Robertmurraya sp. FSL R5-0851: one gene and its partner. The protein of the gene in region 2 binds, or shares a complex with, the protein of the main gene of each other region. Links are inferred from orthologs where the notes say so. Each region holds a gene or a part of one and is shown on either strand. Other genes may lie near its edges. The genes, in order: MKX65_RS08075 and fabF.

The links.
Region 1: the proteins of fabF (region 2) and MKX65_RS08075 are in contact, whole or in part, in a solved structure (PDB 6OKG), measured with the Escherichia coli proteins. The link is inferred for Robertmurraya sp. FSL R5-0851 from one-to-one orthologs.

What each region holds. Positions count from the first base shown.
Region 1 is NZ_JBBOOE010000001.1:1,547,969-1,555,327, forward strand. What follows is about bases 4,371-7,359. They hold MKX65_RS08075 (acyl carrier protein), read left to right. Parts: upstream 4,371-5,742; coding sequence 5,743-5,976; downstream 5,977-7,359. Other genes in these bases: fabD (ACP S-malonyltransferase), read left to right, coding at 4,371-4,936; fabG (3-oxoacyl-[acyl-carrier-protein] reductase), read left to right, coding at 4,933-5,676; rnc (ribonuclease III), read left to right, coding at 6,140-6,919; smc (chromosome segregation protein SMC), read left to right, coding at 6,939-7,359. Also shown: sdaAA (L-serine ammonia-lyase, iron-sulfur-dependent, subunit alpha), read left to right, coding at 1-241; ATP-dependent DNA helicase RecG, read left to right, coding at 222-2,279; transcription factor FapR, read left to right, coding at 2,403-2,966; phosphate acyltransferase PlsX, read left to right, coding at 2,985-3,986; more of fabD, read left to right, coding at 3,989-4,370. UniProt on the Escherichia coli protein: Carrier of the growing fatty acid chain in fatty acid biosynthesis.
Region 2 is NZ_JBBOOE010000001.1:1,272,709-1,279,870, reverse strand. The notes cover bases 1,693-4,484. They hold fabF (beta-ketoacyl-ACP synthase II), read right to left. Parts: upstream 3,812-4,484; coding sequence 2,573-3,811; downstream 1,693-2,572. Other genes in these bases: MKX65_RS06590 (beta-ketoacyl-ACP synthase III), read right to left, coding at 3,860-4,484; MKX65_RS06600 (DUF2268 domain-containing protein), read right to left, coding at 1,693-2,463. Also shown: MKX65_RS06615 (YjbA family protein), read right to left, coding at 1-207; MKX65_RS06610 (hypothetical protein), read right to left, coding at 303-512; MKX65_RS06605 (ABC transporter permease subunit), read right to left, coding at 626-1,591; more of MKX65_RS06600, read right to left, coding at 1,675-1,692; more of MKX65_RS06590, read right to left, coding at 4,485-4,792; MKX65_RS06585 (hypothetical protein), read left to right, coding at 4,976-5,305; MKX65_RS06580 (ComZ family protein), read right to left, coding at 5,352-5,543; MKX65_RS06575 (BMP family ABC transporter substrate-binding protein), read right to left, coding at 5,557-6,510; MKX65_RS06570 (hypothetical protein), read right to left, coding at 6,631-7,122. UniProt on the Escherichia coli protein: Involved in the type II fatty acid elongation cycle. Catalyzes the elongation of a wide range of acyl-ACP by the addition of two carbons from malonyl-ACP to an acyl acceptor.

The DNA of each region.
Region 1 (7,359 bases), 280 kb from region 2 along the record:
TGTAAAACGTAACGCAATGGGAGCTGCAAACGCAATGGTGGCAGCGGATATGGCATTAGCAGGAATCACTAGTCGAATTCCATGTGATGAAGTAATTGATGCGATGTATAAAATCGGTCAAACGATGCCTATCGCACTTAAAGAAACGGCGCAGGGAGGGTTGGCGGCAACTCCGACAGGTCGCAGACTGGAAGCGAAAATTTTCGGAATACCGCATGTTCATGGAGAACAACAACAGTAATTTAAAGCAATCCGTAACAGCTGTAAAAGGGATCGGTGCTGAGACAGCACAAATTCTAGCTGAAATGAGAATAGTGACTATAGAAGATTTACTTGAATATTTTCCATATCGTTATGAAGATTATCGCCTTCGCGACTTAACAGAAGTGAAACATGACGAGAGGATTACCGTAGAAGGGAAGGTTCATAGTGAGCCTTCTCTTATGTATTATGGAAAAAAGCGGTCAAGACTAACCATCCGTTTGTTAGTAGAAAGATATTTAATTCAAGTGGTATTTTTTAATCAGGCTTATTTAAAAAATAAGTTTCAAGTAAATGAAATGGTTACCGTCACCGGAAAATGGGATCAGCATCGTCAAATGATTACAGCCTCTCAAGCAAAAATGGGTTCAAATGAATCAGAAAAAAAGTTTGTTCCCGTTTATAGTGTGAAAGGAGATGTGACGGTTAAAGGTCTTAGGAGATTTATTAATCTAGCATTCTCCCAGTATGGAAAGGATATTACAGAGACCCTTCCAGAAAAAATGATAAGCAAATATAAGTTGGGAAATCGGAAGGAATCCTTGCTTTCCATGCACAATCCTCTAAACGAAGAAGATGTTAAGAAAGCTCGTCGAAGATTTGTGTATGAAGAATTTTTACATTTTCAGTTAAAGATGCAAGCGTTACGAAAGTTTGAAAGGGAGAATTCTAAGGGACTTGCTCAAAACTATGACTTAGTTAAGGTTAAGGAATTCATTGATCATCTACCATTCCCGCTTACTAATGCGCAGAAGCGAGTGGTAAACGAGGTATTGAAGGATCTGAAATCTCCATACCGGATGAATCGTTTGCTGCAAGGAGATGTAGGTTCTGGAAAAACAGTTGTTGCTGCTATTGCTCTCTTTTCTAGTTATACAGCCGGATATCAAGGAGCTTTAATGGTACCAACAGAAATTTTAGCAGAACAACATGCGGAATCGTTAAAGGGACTACTTGAGCCTGTTGGATTATCAGTCGAGCTGTTAACAAGTTCGGTAAAGGGAAAAAGGCGTCGTGAAGTGTTAGAACGATTAAAAAACGGTGAAATTCATATATTAATTGGGACACACGCATTAATTCAAGATGAAGTTGTATTTTCCAAACTTGGCCTTGTTATTACTGATGAACAGCATCGATTCGGTGTGGAGCAAAGAAGGGTTTTACGTGAAAAAGGAGAGAACCCGGATGTGCTCTTTATGACAGCGACTCCCATTCCTCGTACACTCGCGATTACAGTTTTCGGGGAAATGGATGTGTCAATCATTGATGAAATGCCTGCTGGCCGTAAAGCGATTGAAACGTATTGGGCAAAGGCAGATATGCTTGATCGTGTTCTTTCCTTTATGGAAAAAGAGCTTGCAAAAGGACGACAGGCATATGTGATTTGTCCACTCATTGAGGAGTCGGACAAGCTTGATGTACAAAATGCAATTGATGTTCATGTAGCCTTACAAACATATTTTCACAATCGGTATCAAGTTGGTTTGATGCATGGAAGACTTAGCTCTGATGAGAAAGATGAAGTGATGAAGGCATTTAGTTCAAATGAAAATCAAGTACTTGTTTCTACTACGGTTGTAGAAGTGGGAGTAAATGTTCCAAATGCGACGATGATGGTCATCTATGATGCAGAAAGATTTGGTTTGGCACAGCTTCATCAGCTACGGGGACGAGTGGGAAGAGGAAGCGAACAATCCTATTGTGTACTTCTGGCCGATCCAAAAACAGAGGTTGGGAAAGAGCGAATGAAAATAATGACCGAAACAAATGATGGCTTCGTAGTCAGTGAGAAAGATCTTGAGCTTCGAGGACCTGGAGATTTCTTTGGTCGAAAGCAAAGTGGCCTTCCTGAGTTTAAGGTAGCTGATATGGTTCATGATTACCGGGCGTTAGAAACCGCTCGAAACGACGCAATGGTCCTAATAGAATCTGAAGAATTTTGGAACGGTGATGAATATGCGAAGTTGCGTTCAAAGCTTGCAGATTCTGGTGTCTTAGAAAATGAAAAACTAGATTGATAAAAAAGCGGAAGTACCTTGATCAAAAAGTAGATTGCCCAAAAAAGTTTGTTGCAATCTGCTTTTTAGTTTTATATACTACTATTAGTACCTAGTCTTAATACTTCGGACGGTGGTTTACATATGAAAAAAAGTAAAAAAGAACGTCAACGACTTTTAATAGAAACAATAAAAGAAAACCCGTTTATTACCGATGAGGAGCTTGCTTACCAATTTACGGTTAGCGTACAAACCATCCGGTTAGACCGGTTAGAGTTATCGATTCCTGAGCTACGGGAAAGAATAAAGAATGTCGCTGAAAAGCGGTTCGACGATGAAGTACGTTCTTTACCAATCGATGAAGTGATTGGTGAAATTATTGATATTGAGCTTGACCAAACGGCTATTTCTATTTTTGATGTCAAGCATGAACATGTGTTTAAGAGAAACCAAATCGCAAGGGGTCACCACGTTTTTGCTCAGGCTAATTCATTAGCGGTTGCAGTGATCAATGATGAATTGGCTTTAACGGCAAAGGCAAATATTCAATTTACCAGATCAGTTAAGGAAAATGAACGAGTTATTGCAAAAGCAAAAGTGTTACGAATTGATGAAGAAAAAGGTAGAACTCTTGTGGAAGTAAAAAGTTTTGTGAATAATGAACTAGTATTTACTGGTGAATTTGAAATGTACCGGTATAAAAAATGATATAAGGAATGAATAACAATGAAATTGGCCCTTGATGCAATGGGAGGCGACCATGCTCCAAAAGAGATCGTTCTAGGAGCGATGAAGGCCGTTCAAGCTTTTGATGATTTACATATATGTTTAGTTGGTGATGAAGCGAAAATTAAGGAGCATCTCACAACTCACGAAAGAATATCGATTTTACATACGGAAGAGGTCATTTTAGGCACGGATGAGCCTGTCAAAGCGGTAAGACGAAAGAAAGATTCATCCATGGTTCTAGCTGCAAAGTTGGTTGCTGACGGAGAGGCTGATGGATGTATTTCTGCAGGTAATACAGGGGCATTAATGGCGACTGGTTTGTTCGTAGTAGGTCGTATTGAAGGGATTGAAAGACCAGCCTTAGCACCAACCCTACCGACGATTGGTGGGGAAGGGTTTCTTTTGCTTGATGTTGGTGCAAATGTTGACTCAAAGCCTGAACACTTATTGCAAAATGCCATCATGGGTTCCATCTATGCTGAAAACGTAAGAGGGGTAAAGAATCCAAGAGTGGGGCTTTTGAATATTGGAACAGAAGAGAAAAAAGGAAATGAGCTATCCAAGCTTGCTTTTGATCTTCTAAAAGAAGCGCCTGTTAACTTTATTGGAAACGTGGAAGCAAGGGATTTGCTTGATGGGGTGGCAGATGTTGTGGTCACCGATGGATTCACTGGCAATATGGTATTAAAGACGATTGAAGGAACGGCTTTATCTGTATTTAAAATGCTAAAGACAACGCTGTATAGCTCTTTGAAGACGAAGCTAGCAGCGGCTGTTTTAAAGCCAGACCTTATGCAATTAAAAGCAAAGATGGATTATTCAGAGTATGGTGGTGCGGGATTGTTCGGACTAAAGGCACCCGTTATTAAAGCTCATGGATCATCTGATGCAAACTCCGTTTACAATGCAATTAGACAAACGAGGGACATGGTCGAAAAGAAGGTTGCGCCTACGATTAAAGACGCGATATTAAAATACACAGAAGCAAGAGAGGAGTAACTATGGGTAAATTAGCGATTATCTTTCCTGGACAAGGATCACAAACAGTTGGAATGGGAAAAGCCTTTGCAGAGACAAATGTGGAAGTTCAATCTGTTTTTGAACAAGCGGACAAAAAATTAGGATTTTCTCTATCCAATCTTATTTTTGAAGGCCCACAAGAGGAGCTAACGAAAACTACGAACACTCAACCTGCGCTCTTAACTACATCGATTGCGCTGTTTGAGCAATTCAAGAAAGCTGAGATAAAAGCAGACTATATGGCTGGTCACAGCTTAGGTGAATACACAGCTTTGGTAGCTGCTGGAGCGATTGGTTTTGAGGATGGAGTGTATGCGGTTCGTAGACGTGGTGAGTTTATGGAAGAAGCTGTTCCTAATCGAGAAGGAGCGATGGCTGCAGTATTAGGCCTAGAACGCGATACTTTGGCAGAAGCGGTAGAAAAAGCAGCGGCTGAAGGAGACGTAGTAGGCCTTGCGAATATGAATTGTCCTGGCCAAATTGTCATTTCAGGCTCAAGAAAAGGAGTGGAACTTGCTTCCCAGCTTGCAAAGGAAGCAGGAGCAAAACGAGTTCTTCCACTTGAAGTTAGTGGACCATTTCATTCACAGTTAATGAAGCCAGCATCTGGTCGTTTGGGAGAAGTGTTGGATGAAATTTCAATTAGTGAAGCGGCTGTTCCTGTTATCGCCAATGTGAACGCACAAGAAATGACAGGTGCTGAGGAAATTAAGGAGCGGTTGCTTGAGCAGCTATACTCTCCTGTATTATGGGAAGATAGCGTGAAACATATGATTGAACTTGGTGTAGATACTTTTGTTGAAATCGGTCCTGGAAAAGTATTATCTGGTTTAGTAAAGAAAGTGGATCGTTCCGTTCAAACTTATTCCATTTCAGACGAAGAAACACTACTAGCAACAATTCATGCATTAAAGGAGAGAACCGTATGAAACTTTTAGGGAAAGTGGCACTTGTTACAGGTGCTTCACGTGGAATAGGAAGAGACATTGCTATTGAACTAGCAAAAGCGGGAGCCAATGTAGCGGTTAACTACGCTGGAAGTGAAGCTCGTGCAAATGAAGTGGTTCAAGAAATTCAAAGTCTTGGAAGAGAAGCATTTGCCGTTCAATGCGATGTTGCTAATGGAGATTCCGTGGCAGAGATGGTTAAGCAAACGATAGAACGTTGGGGAAGCCTAGATATCCTTGTCAATAATGCAGGTATCACAAGAGATAACTTGATTATGCGTATGAAGGAAGACGAATGGGACGATGTTATTAATACCAACCTTAAAGGTGTGTTCCTTTGTACAAAGGCCGTTACTCGCCAAATGATGAAGCAGAAGAGTGGAAGAATTATTAATATTTCTTCCGTTGTAGGTGAAAGCGGGAACGCTGGTCAAGCCAATTATGTGGCAGCAAAGGCTGGAGTAATTGGTTTAACGAAGACGACAGCTAAGGAACTTGCTCCTCGTGGGATCACGGTTAATGCAGTTGCACCTGGTTTTATTACGACTGATATGACAGATAAGTTAACTGATGAGATTAAAGAGGGAATGTTAAAGATGATTCCACTAGCTAAATTTGGCGAACCGAAAGATATTGCCAATGCAGTTACGTTTTTAGCATCTGATGACAGCCGCTACATTACAGGACAAACCATCCATGTAAACGGCGGAATGGTCATGTAATCAAAATTCAACATTTATTAATTGTCGGAAATACACTATAATGTCCCTTGAGGGGAGGTGAAACGCATGGCAGATGTATTAGAGCGCGTAACGAAGATTATCGTTGACAGACTTGGAGTAGAAGAAAATCAAGTGACTCTTGAAGCTTCTTTCAAGGATGATCTTGGTGCTGATTCCCTTGACGTAGTAGAACTAGTTATGGAATTAGAAGACGAGTTTGATATGGAAATCTCTGACGATGATGCTGAAAAGATTTCTACAGTGGGTGACGCTGTGAATTACATAAAAAGTACTCAATAATCGTTAGAATTTATGAAAAAGCTCCGCAGCTATGCGGGGCTTTCTTCATGATGATTAGAAAGTATAAAAATTTGATTAAAAACCTTCAATCTTCCTTTGCGTTTTTAAGAACTTTTACGTAAACTTGATATGGTATGTAAACTATTAGCAAGGTGGAGGCAAAATGAGCAAGTACGGAAAAGAAAGAGAGAAACGTAGCTTTCGCTCTTATGATAAATTATTTAAAGAATTTCAAGCAGAACAAGGAATTTCCTTTACAGATGAGAAGCTATTAAAACAAGCATTTACCCATTCATCATATGTGAATGAGCATCGTAGAAAGCCCTATGAAGATAATGAGAGGCTTGAATTTTTAGGAGACGCTGTATTAGAATTAACCGTTTCACAATTCCTTTACAAGAAATACCCGATGATGAGCGAAGGAGAGTTGACGAAGCTTCGTGCAGCCGTTGTTTGTGAGCCCTCTTTAGTAAGGTTTGCAAACGAACTTTCTTTTGGGAAGCTAGTCCTTCTTGGAAAAGGGGAAGAAATGACAGGAGGCCGTGAGCGTCCAGCCCTGTTAGCGGATGTGTTTGAAGCATTTATTGGAGCTCTCTTTTTAGATAAAGGAATTGAAACAGTGATTGGATTTTTAGAAAGAGTAGTATTTCCTAAAATTAACGAAGGTGCTTTTTCTCATGTGATGGATTTTAAAAGTCAGCTGCAAGAGCTTGTACAAAGAGATGGAATTGGTACAATCGAATACAAAATTTTACTAGAGCGAGGACCTGCCCATAATAGGGAGTTTGTCTCAAAGGTTTGTTTGAACAACGAAGAGCTTGGACAAGGTACAGGGAGATCAAAGAAAGAAGCGGAGCAGCATGCTGCACAAATGGCTTTAGAAAAGATCAAATCGCACCTTAATGGAGCAAAAGAACAGCTAGAAGAAAAACAACAGGAGTAGAGATAAAGGGGGAAAAGCTGTGTATCTCAAACGTTTGGATGTAGTCGGATTCAAGTCGTTTGCTGAGAGAATTGGGGTCGATTTTGTCCCGGGTGTCACAGCAGTGGTTGGTCCAAATGGAAGTGGAAAAAGTAATATCACTGATGCGATTCGTTGGGTGTTAGGAGAACAATCAGCGAAATCGCTTCGTGGGGCAAAGATGGAGGATATCATCTTTGCTGGTAGTGATTCACGAAAAGCATTAAATTTTGCTGAAGTAACATTGACGCTGGATAACGAAGATCAAGCATTACCGATTGAATACAATGAGGTAAGTGTCACTAGACGTGTGTATCGCTCTGGAGATAGTGAATTTCAAATCAATAAGCAAACATGCAGGCTAAAAGATATCGTTGATTTGTTTATGGACTCTGGATTAGGGAGAGAAGCGTTTTCGATCA
Region 2 (7,162 bases):
TTGATAAACATCGTCCAATAGCTGTTGTGGGAGTTCTGAAAGATCATTTTCAATATAGTTAAACAACACTGACTCAACCTTTAACAAGGGAACCTGATCTAGAAGTTCGACTCCGTCATCTTTCCGCCACTCATGAAAGTGACAGACATTGTACCCGTTCTCTTCTCCTTCAAACCAATTTACCCAAACATCATGAAGATACAACATTTATTAACCCCTCACTTCACTCTCTGTTTGTCATTCAGTATGGGCAGGTTAACGTTAATTTATTCCTTTTATGAAATCTTAATCCAATTATTGTATTATTCCTCTTTACCTGGAAAATAAATACTTAACCATATAATCAACATACCAACTAGAAATAGATAGCACTCTACACGTCCCTTTATAAATTCAAGATAGTCTATCATCGTATATCCTGTCGTTAATAAATTTAGGTACGCAATCGTACTTATCCCACCTAGTACAGCTAGTCCAAAACCAGTTAGTAAAAGGAAAATTCTCATAATCATAGAAATTTCCCCACTCTCTTCATCGCCTTTCCCCCAGCCTTCTTTTCTACATACATATGTTATTGGTGGACAACTTATGAGACAAAAAAAACTACCAAATTGAATTGGTAGTTTTATCTGTTTGATTTAGGGTTAAATGCGTCCTTAAACCCTTCACCTATGAAATTAATGGATAATATCGTACCTGTTAACACTGCTGCTGGTGGTATCCAAATCCACCATTTACTAGTCAACACATCAGGACTGCGTGCTTCCTGAAGCATATTCCCCCAGCTTGGTATATTCATCGGTACACCAAAGCCTAAAAAGCTAAGACCTGTTTCTGCAACAATCATAACAGCTAAAGTTAATGTGGCTTGTACGATAATTGTAGACATAACGTTTGGAAGTAAGTGCTTCGTAATCGTTTTAAAAGGTGAGCACCCTATTGATATCGCACTCAAAATATATTCATTTTCCTTTTCAGCCATTACCTTACTTCTAACAAGACGTGCTGTTCCTGTCCAGCTCAGTACCGAGATGACAAAAATTAAGGTAGCTGTGCTTGATTCTAAGAAAATAGACTTTAAGACGATGACAAATAGTAGGAATGGAAAGTTCATCATAATTAAAATGACTGACATATCATTCACTTTTTGGATATCTTTAAGTAGTTCTAATATTTGTGCCTGAACCGTTACATCCAGAGCTGTCGTCGGTTCATCGGCAATCAACAGCTTAGGTTGACAAGCGATTGCAATCGCTATCATTACTCTCTGCCTCATGCCTCCAGAGAGCTGATGCGGGTACTCATCAATAATTTTCTCTGGTCTTGATATACCTACACTTTTTAACAAAGCAATACTCTTTAATCTCGCTTCTTTTTTCGAGATTTTCATATGATTAAATAACACTTCTTGAATTTGAAAACCAATGGAAAACACTGGATTTAGTGAGGTCATAGGTTCCTGGAATATCATCGCGATATCTTTTCCACGGATACTATTAATCTCTTTATCTGACATTTGTTCTAAATGCACACCTTCAAATTGAATGCTACCTGAATTAATTTTACCGATACCTTTTGGTAGGAGCTTCATAATTAAAAACATTCACGTTATTGAAAAAACAGAAAAAGCCTCTACTTTAAGGCTTTAAAGTGTATTTGAAACCCTTGATACAACTAGGTTTCTTCGATAAGCGTAATAAAATGTTTTCCTTGAATTGTAAATGACGTTTTTGTAGAAAAGTAATTTTCCTTGTAATACTTTCTAACAAGGTAATACCCACATGCATAACCTAATAGTTTTGGATATGCACCAACCCCAAATAATAATTGATCATGTTGTTTATCTGTTTTTTTCAATTTTAAGTTGGACATGATATATTTCTTCATGTACATTTCTATGTCTTCCTGACTATAATAATGACACCAGTCGGCCAAGTATTCTGTTCCACAGTTTTTTTCAACTTCCAATTCTGCAAGGCCTTCTAATATAATGGAGTCTAGTAAAGTAAACTCTATCGGTTTCCTGTTTTGTTTTTTCATCCGGCACACATGATGGTATTCATGGACAAATAAAGCCTCTAACTCTTTTTCATCCTCATAATCTCCGATAAATAAAAACATTCTATCAGGAAAAGAAACACCAGATTTTCTTGTTTTCCGCTCTCTAAAAAAGGAAGCGCTCGATTGATTTATAGGGAAAATATAGATATTTACTTGGGGTCCAAGCCACTTTTTTCTATACTTTTCATAAATCTTGTTAATCGTTTCCCATGTTTTTTTCTTTTTTAATGTCTCATATGTTCGAAAGCTTGCATGATTAGGTCGATACATCCCAAACGAGGTAAGATATTCATATATAGGCTTTGACTCACTTTCATTAAACTCTTTTAGAAATCTTTTACATATAGCAACAGGATTCGAGAATTCTTTTTCTAACCATTTATCCGTGCGTGCGACTACCACCCAACTCCCCCATTTCTTTTACACTGTAATAGCATATTATGAGAAAACATCCAAAACTTGATTAAAGCATTAAAAAAACAGAGCGGATATTACTCCACTCTGTTTCATTTTATTTATATGCTTTAAAAACGATGGTTGCGTTATGACCACCAAAGCCAAGCGAATTACTCATAGCCACTTGTACTTCTTGTTTTCTAGCTTCATTTGGAACATAGTCTAAATCACATTCTGGGTCTGGTGTTTCATAGTTAATCGTTGGAGGAATCATGCCTTCTTTAATCGCTAATACGCTAAAGATCGCTTCCACTCCCCCTGCTGCTCCAAGCAAGTGACCTGTCATAGACTTTGTTGAACTCACGGCAAGCTTATACGCATGTTCACCAAACACTTCTTTAAGAGCTAATGTTTCAAAGCGATCATTGTAATCGGTACTTGTTCCATGTGCGTTCACATAGTCTACTTCATTAACGTTTAAACCAGCATCATTTATAGCCATTTTCATTGCACGCGCTCCACCTTCTCCACCTGGTGCTGGTGCAGTAATATGGTAGGCATCCCCTGTTGCTCCATAGCCAACGATTTCTGCATAGATTTTTGCCCCACGAGCTAAAGCATGCTCCAATTCTTCTAATACAATAATTCCTGCTCCTTCTCCAATAACAAAACCATCACGATTTTGATCAAAAGGGCGACTTGCTTTACTTGGATCAGGATTCGTAGATAGTGCAGTGTTTGCACAAAAACCTGCAACAGACATTTTTGTAATTGGCGCCTCTGCTCCACCAGTCACCATTGCAATTGCGTCTCCTCGTTGAATTACCTTAAAGGCATCACCAATTGAATTTGTTCCTGTGGCACAAGCAGTTACGGTACAAGAGTTAAATCCTCTTGCTCCTAGTGTAATGGAAACCTGACCTGTTGCCATATCTGGAATCATCATTGGTACGAAAAACGGACTAACTCTTCGATAGCCACGGCTTAAGAATGTTTCATACTGACTTTCAAAGGTCTCCATTCCACCGATACCTGATCCAATCCAAACACCAATATTATGCGAGTTGCTGTCATTAATCTCAAGTCTTGAGTCTTCAACCGCCATCTTAGCTGCTGCTACAGCATAATGAGTGAAACGATCCATTTTTCGAGCATCTTTTTTATCAATAAAATCTTCAACTTGGAAATCCTTTACCTCTGCAGCTACTTTTGCTGGGTATTCATCTGCATTTAATCTAGTAAGCGGTCCTACACCAGATACACCTGCTAATACATTGTTCCATGCTGTTTCAACGTTATTACCAACTGGAGTAACAGCGCCAACCCCTGTTACAACTACTCTTTTCTTCGTCATGTCTGGCAACTCCTTTGATTTTCTATAATGAATATATAATTTAAATAATTATTTGCCCCAACGAATGGCAATGGCACCCCAAGTTAATCCTCCGCCAAAGCCTACCATAACAATCAGGTCATCCTCTTTTATTTTACCAGCCTCTACCTCTTCTACCAAAGAAATCGGAATAGATGCTGCTGAGGTATTTCCATATTTATCAACGGTTTTAGACATTTTTTCTTCAGGAAGCTCTAGTCTTTGTCTTGAAGCCTCCATAATTCGAATATTCGCTTGATGCGGTATTAAAAAGTCAACGTCTTCTTTTGAAAGTCCTGCCTTTTCAAGAACATTTACGCTACTTTCTCCCATTTGTCTAACTGCGAACTTAAATACCTCTCTACCATTCATTACAATATAATCTTCCTGGTAAAGATGCTTACCACCTGTACCGTCCGCTCCCAGCTCAAAAGAAAGTATACCTCTACCTTCCGTTACTTTACCCATGACTACTGCACCGGCTCCATCACCAAACAATACAGCTGTATTTCGGTCTTGCCAATCCGTAATTTTTGATAATTTCTCAACACCAACTACTAACACATATTTATAGCTGTCACTCTCAATAAACTGCTTAGCTGTAATCATTCCGTACATAAACCCTGCACACGCTGCACTAATATCCATAGCCGCAGCGTTTACTGCACCTAATTTCTCTTGTAACATACAAGCTACGGAAGGAAACGGTTGATCTGGTGTCACTGTTGCTACTAGTATTAAGCCAATTTCCTCAGGTGAAATCTGTGCATCTTCAAGTGCTTTTTTTGCAGCTTCGAAGCCTAAATCGGATGTATTAACGTCTTTTTCAGCGATTCTTCTTTCTTCAATACCTGTTCTAGTACGAATCCACTCATCAGAGGTGTCAACTATCTTTTCTAAGTCCGCATTTGTCAGTACTTTATCTGGAAGACATCTACCAATACCGATAATTCCCGCCTTCATGTTCCCAGCTCCTTTATATAACTACACTTATTATCAATTATTATGACTTGGTACTAAAATTTTAACAGTAGTTCCCCGTTTTATCAATCTTTTTATCCATTTTATGTACATTCACCATCTATCGTCCATACATTCTTTATTCCATTTCATAACTTATTAATAAGGGTGAAAGGAGGTAGAATGATGCTGAGTAAGAAAGATGATAGAGATCCCTTTTCAGCACTAATGTTTCCATCCAGAAGAGAATCCAATCAAGAGACGGAGCAAACGGAAAGTGTTGAAGGCATGTCCGAGCAAGAATGGCTTTTTGGAAAAAGACGGTCACACTCAAAAGAGGAATCACTTAATAATAGTCCTAAAAACCAAACAGCAATAGAGAAAGCTATAAACAATGTGAATTTACCCGAGCTTATGAATCATTTTGACACATTAATGACCTCTGCTCAAAACCTAAAACCATTATATAAGCAAATCAAACCAGTTATTTCATCATTTTTGAGCTCTAAAAAATAAACAAAACAAGGCTGATATCTCTTTTGTTAGAGAATCAGCCTTGTTTTTATTCTTCTTCTTGCATTGCATCTTTAACACCAAGTTCATATGCTTCCTGCATAACTTTCGTAAACAACGTCATAAAAGGCTGAATGAGTTCCATAGATAATTCAATGCCTGCATTTTCTAATTGCTCCTTGGCCTCCGGTAAGTATTTCATAGCAATGCCCATAAATTCCATTGTTTTGTCTTGAGACATGTTGAAAATCCTCCTATTGATTTGGCAATTTACCCGTTTCTTTGTACTTTGTTATTAATTCGGTTATTTCTTTTTCAAATTCTTTATCCACTTCAGGACTGAACTTACCCAAGGATATCACATTATCTTGAAAATCAAAGGAAAGGTTTCCTGTTTGCAGCTCATTCTTGCTATATTTTTCAGCAACTAATTCATAAAGTCTATCTACATGTTGAACGGTGCTAGTAAGAACCGTGGATTCCCCTAAATCTGACTGGTCAGAAATAAAACCTATTGCATACAAACCATTTTCTTTTATTCTCTCAATAACTGGCACATTGTATCCGTCACCTGCTGGATAGATGACATCCACCTTGTTTTTTAACATATGATCTAAAAAGGTTAAGGCCTTATCATCATCATCCCAATGGCCAACATAATCAATTTGTACAGATACATCCTTATTTTGGTATTGAGCTCCCTCAAGGAATCCTTTTACTTCTGGCTGCCATTCATATGCAGCAATAATCCCAATTTCATTGGTTTTTGTCATCTTCCCTGCTACCATTCCACCAAAAAAACCCATAGCATATGCTTCAAAGTTTAAGCTCGTTGTATTTTCCATTTGAGCATCACTATTAAAACTCACGAAATGAATCTCAGGGTACTTATCTGCTAAGTTGTTAAAATAAGGACCGTACTCATTGCCATGTCCAAAAATGAGATTTACTACTTTTTGATCAAACTCTTTTATCGCTCTTTCAACGATTGCCTCTGAGTTCATGTCCTCTTTATAATAAACGTCCACTTTAAATCGGGATTGAATTTTTAACATTCCTTTATAACCTTTCGTCCCCCAAACCTGGTCGTTGATTGTATCTGGCACCAATAATCCAACCTTCTTAAGCTCGCCAGAAGACATAGGTTGTCCACAGCTTGTCAGGAAAGGAAGGCTTAAAAGAAGTAACAATCCAACCCGAACAAACATCTTACGCATTTTCTTTTCCGCCTTTCAAAAGGACACTCAACGAAAAAAGTGAAAGTCCCTTACTTACTATTTATCTATTACATTCTACCTTTAACATATAAAGAATGAAAAGTAATTTTTTCACCTTAATACAACGATGTCCATTATTGCTCTAATGATGGAAGAAAACTCATTTCGTTCATATGCTTTATGTGATAATGATATAAAAAAACTCATTACATTTCCAACATACTCATTTTCGTTCCGTTTTTCCCACTCTGTGAAAGGGTGAATAACTATAAATTTTAAGTTTTTAGAATTTGTAGCTAGGGTCTGTAACTTCCTTTTTAGATTACTATTTTCTTTCATCCAAACATGTCTTACATTTTCGTCAAAGTTATTCAGAAATACCCAAGTTGATGTTGTATTAAAATCACTTTGTTGAAGCCAATCATTTAGAGCTATTTCTTCAAAATTTGCATTTCTCCCAATCTCCATTCTTCTCTCGTTATAGATTGTTTCATGTCCTGTTTGGAGGTGTATTCCTCTGACTTCGTAGCCTTCTTCTAAGAGGAAATTAGTCATTTCAAATCCGAGCTCCTCCAAAGCTCCAAGTACAAGTACCTTGTCCATAAAAAAAGCCTCCCTGTTACTCGATATACCAGTATATGCG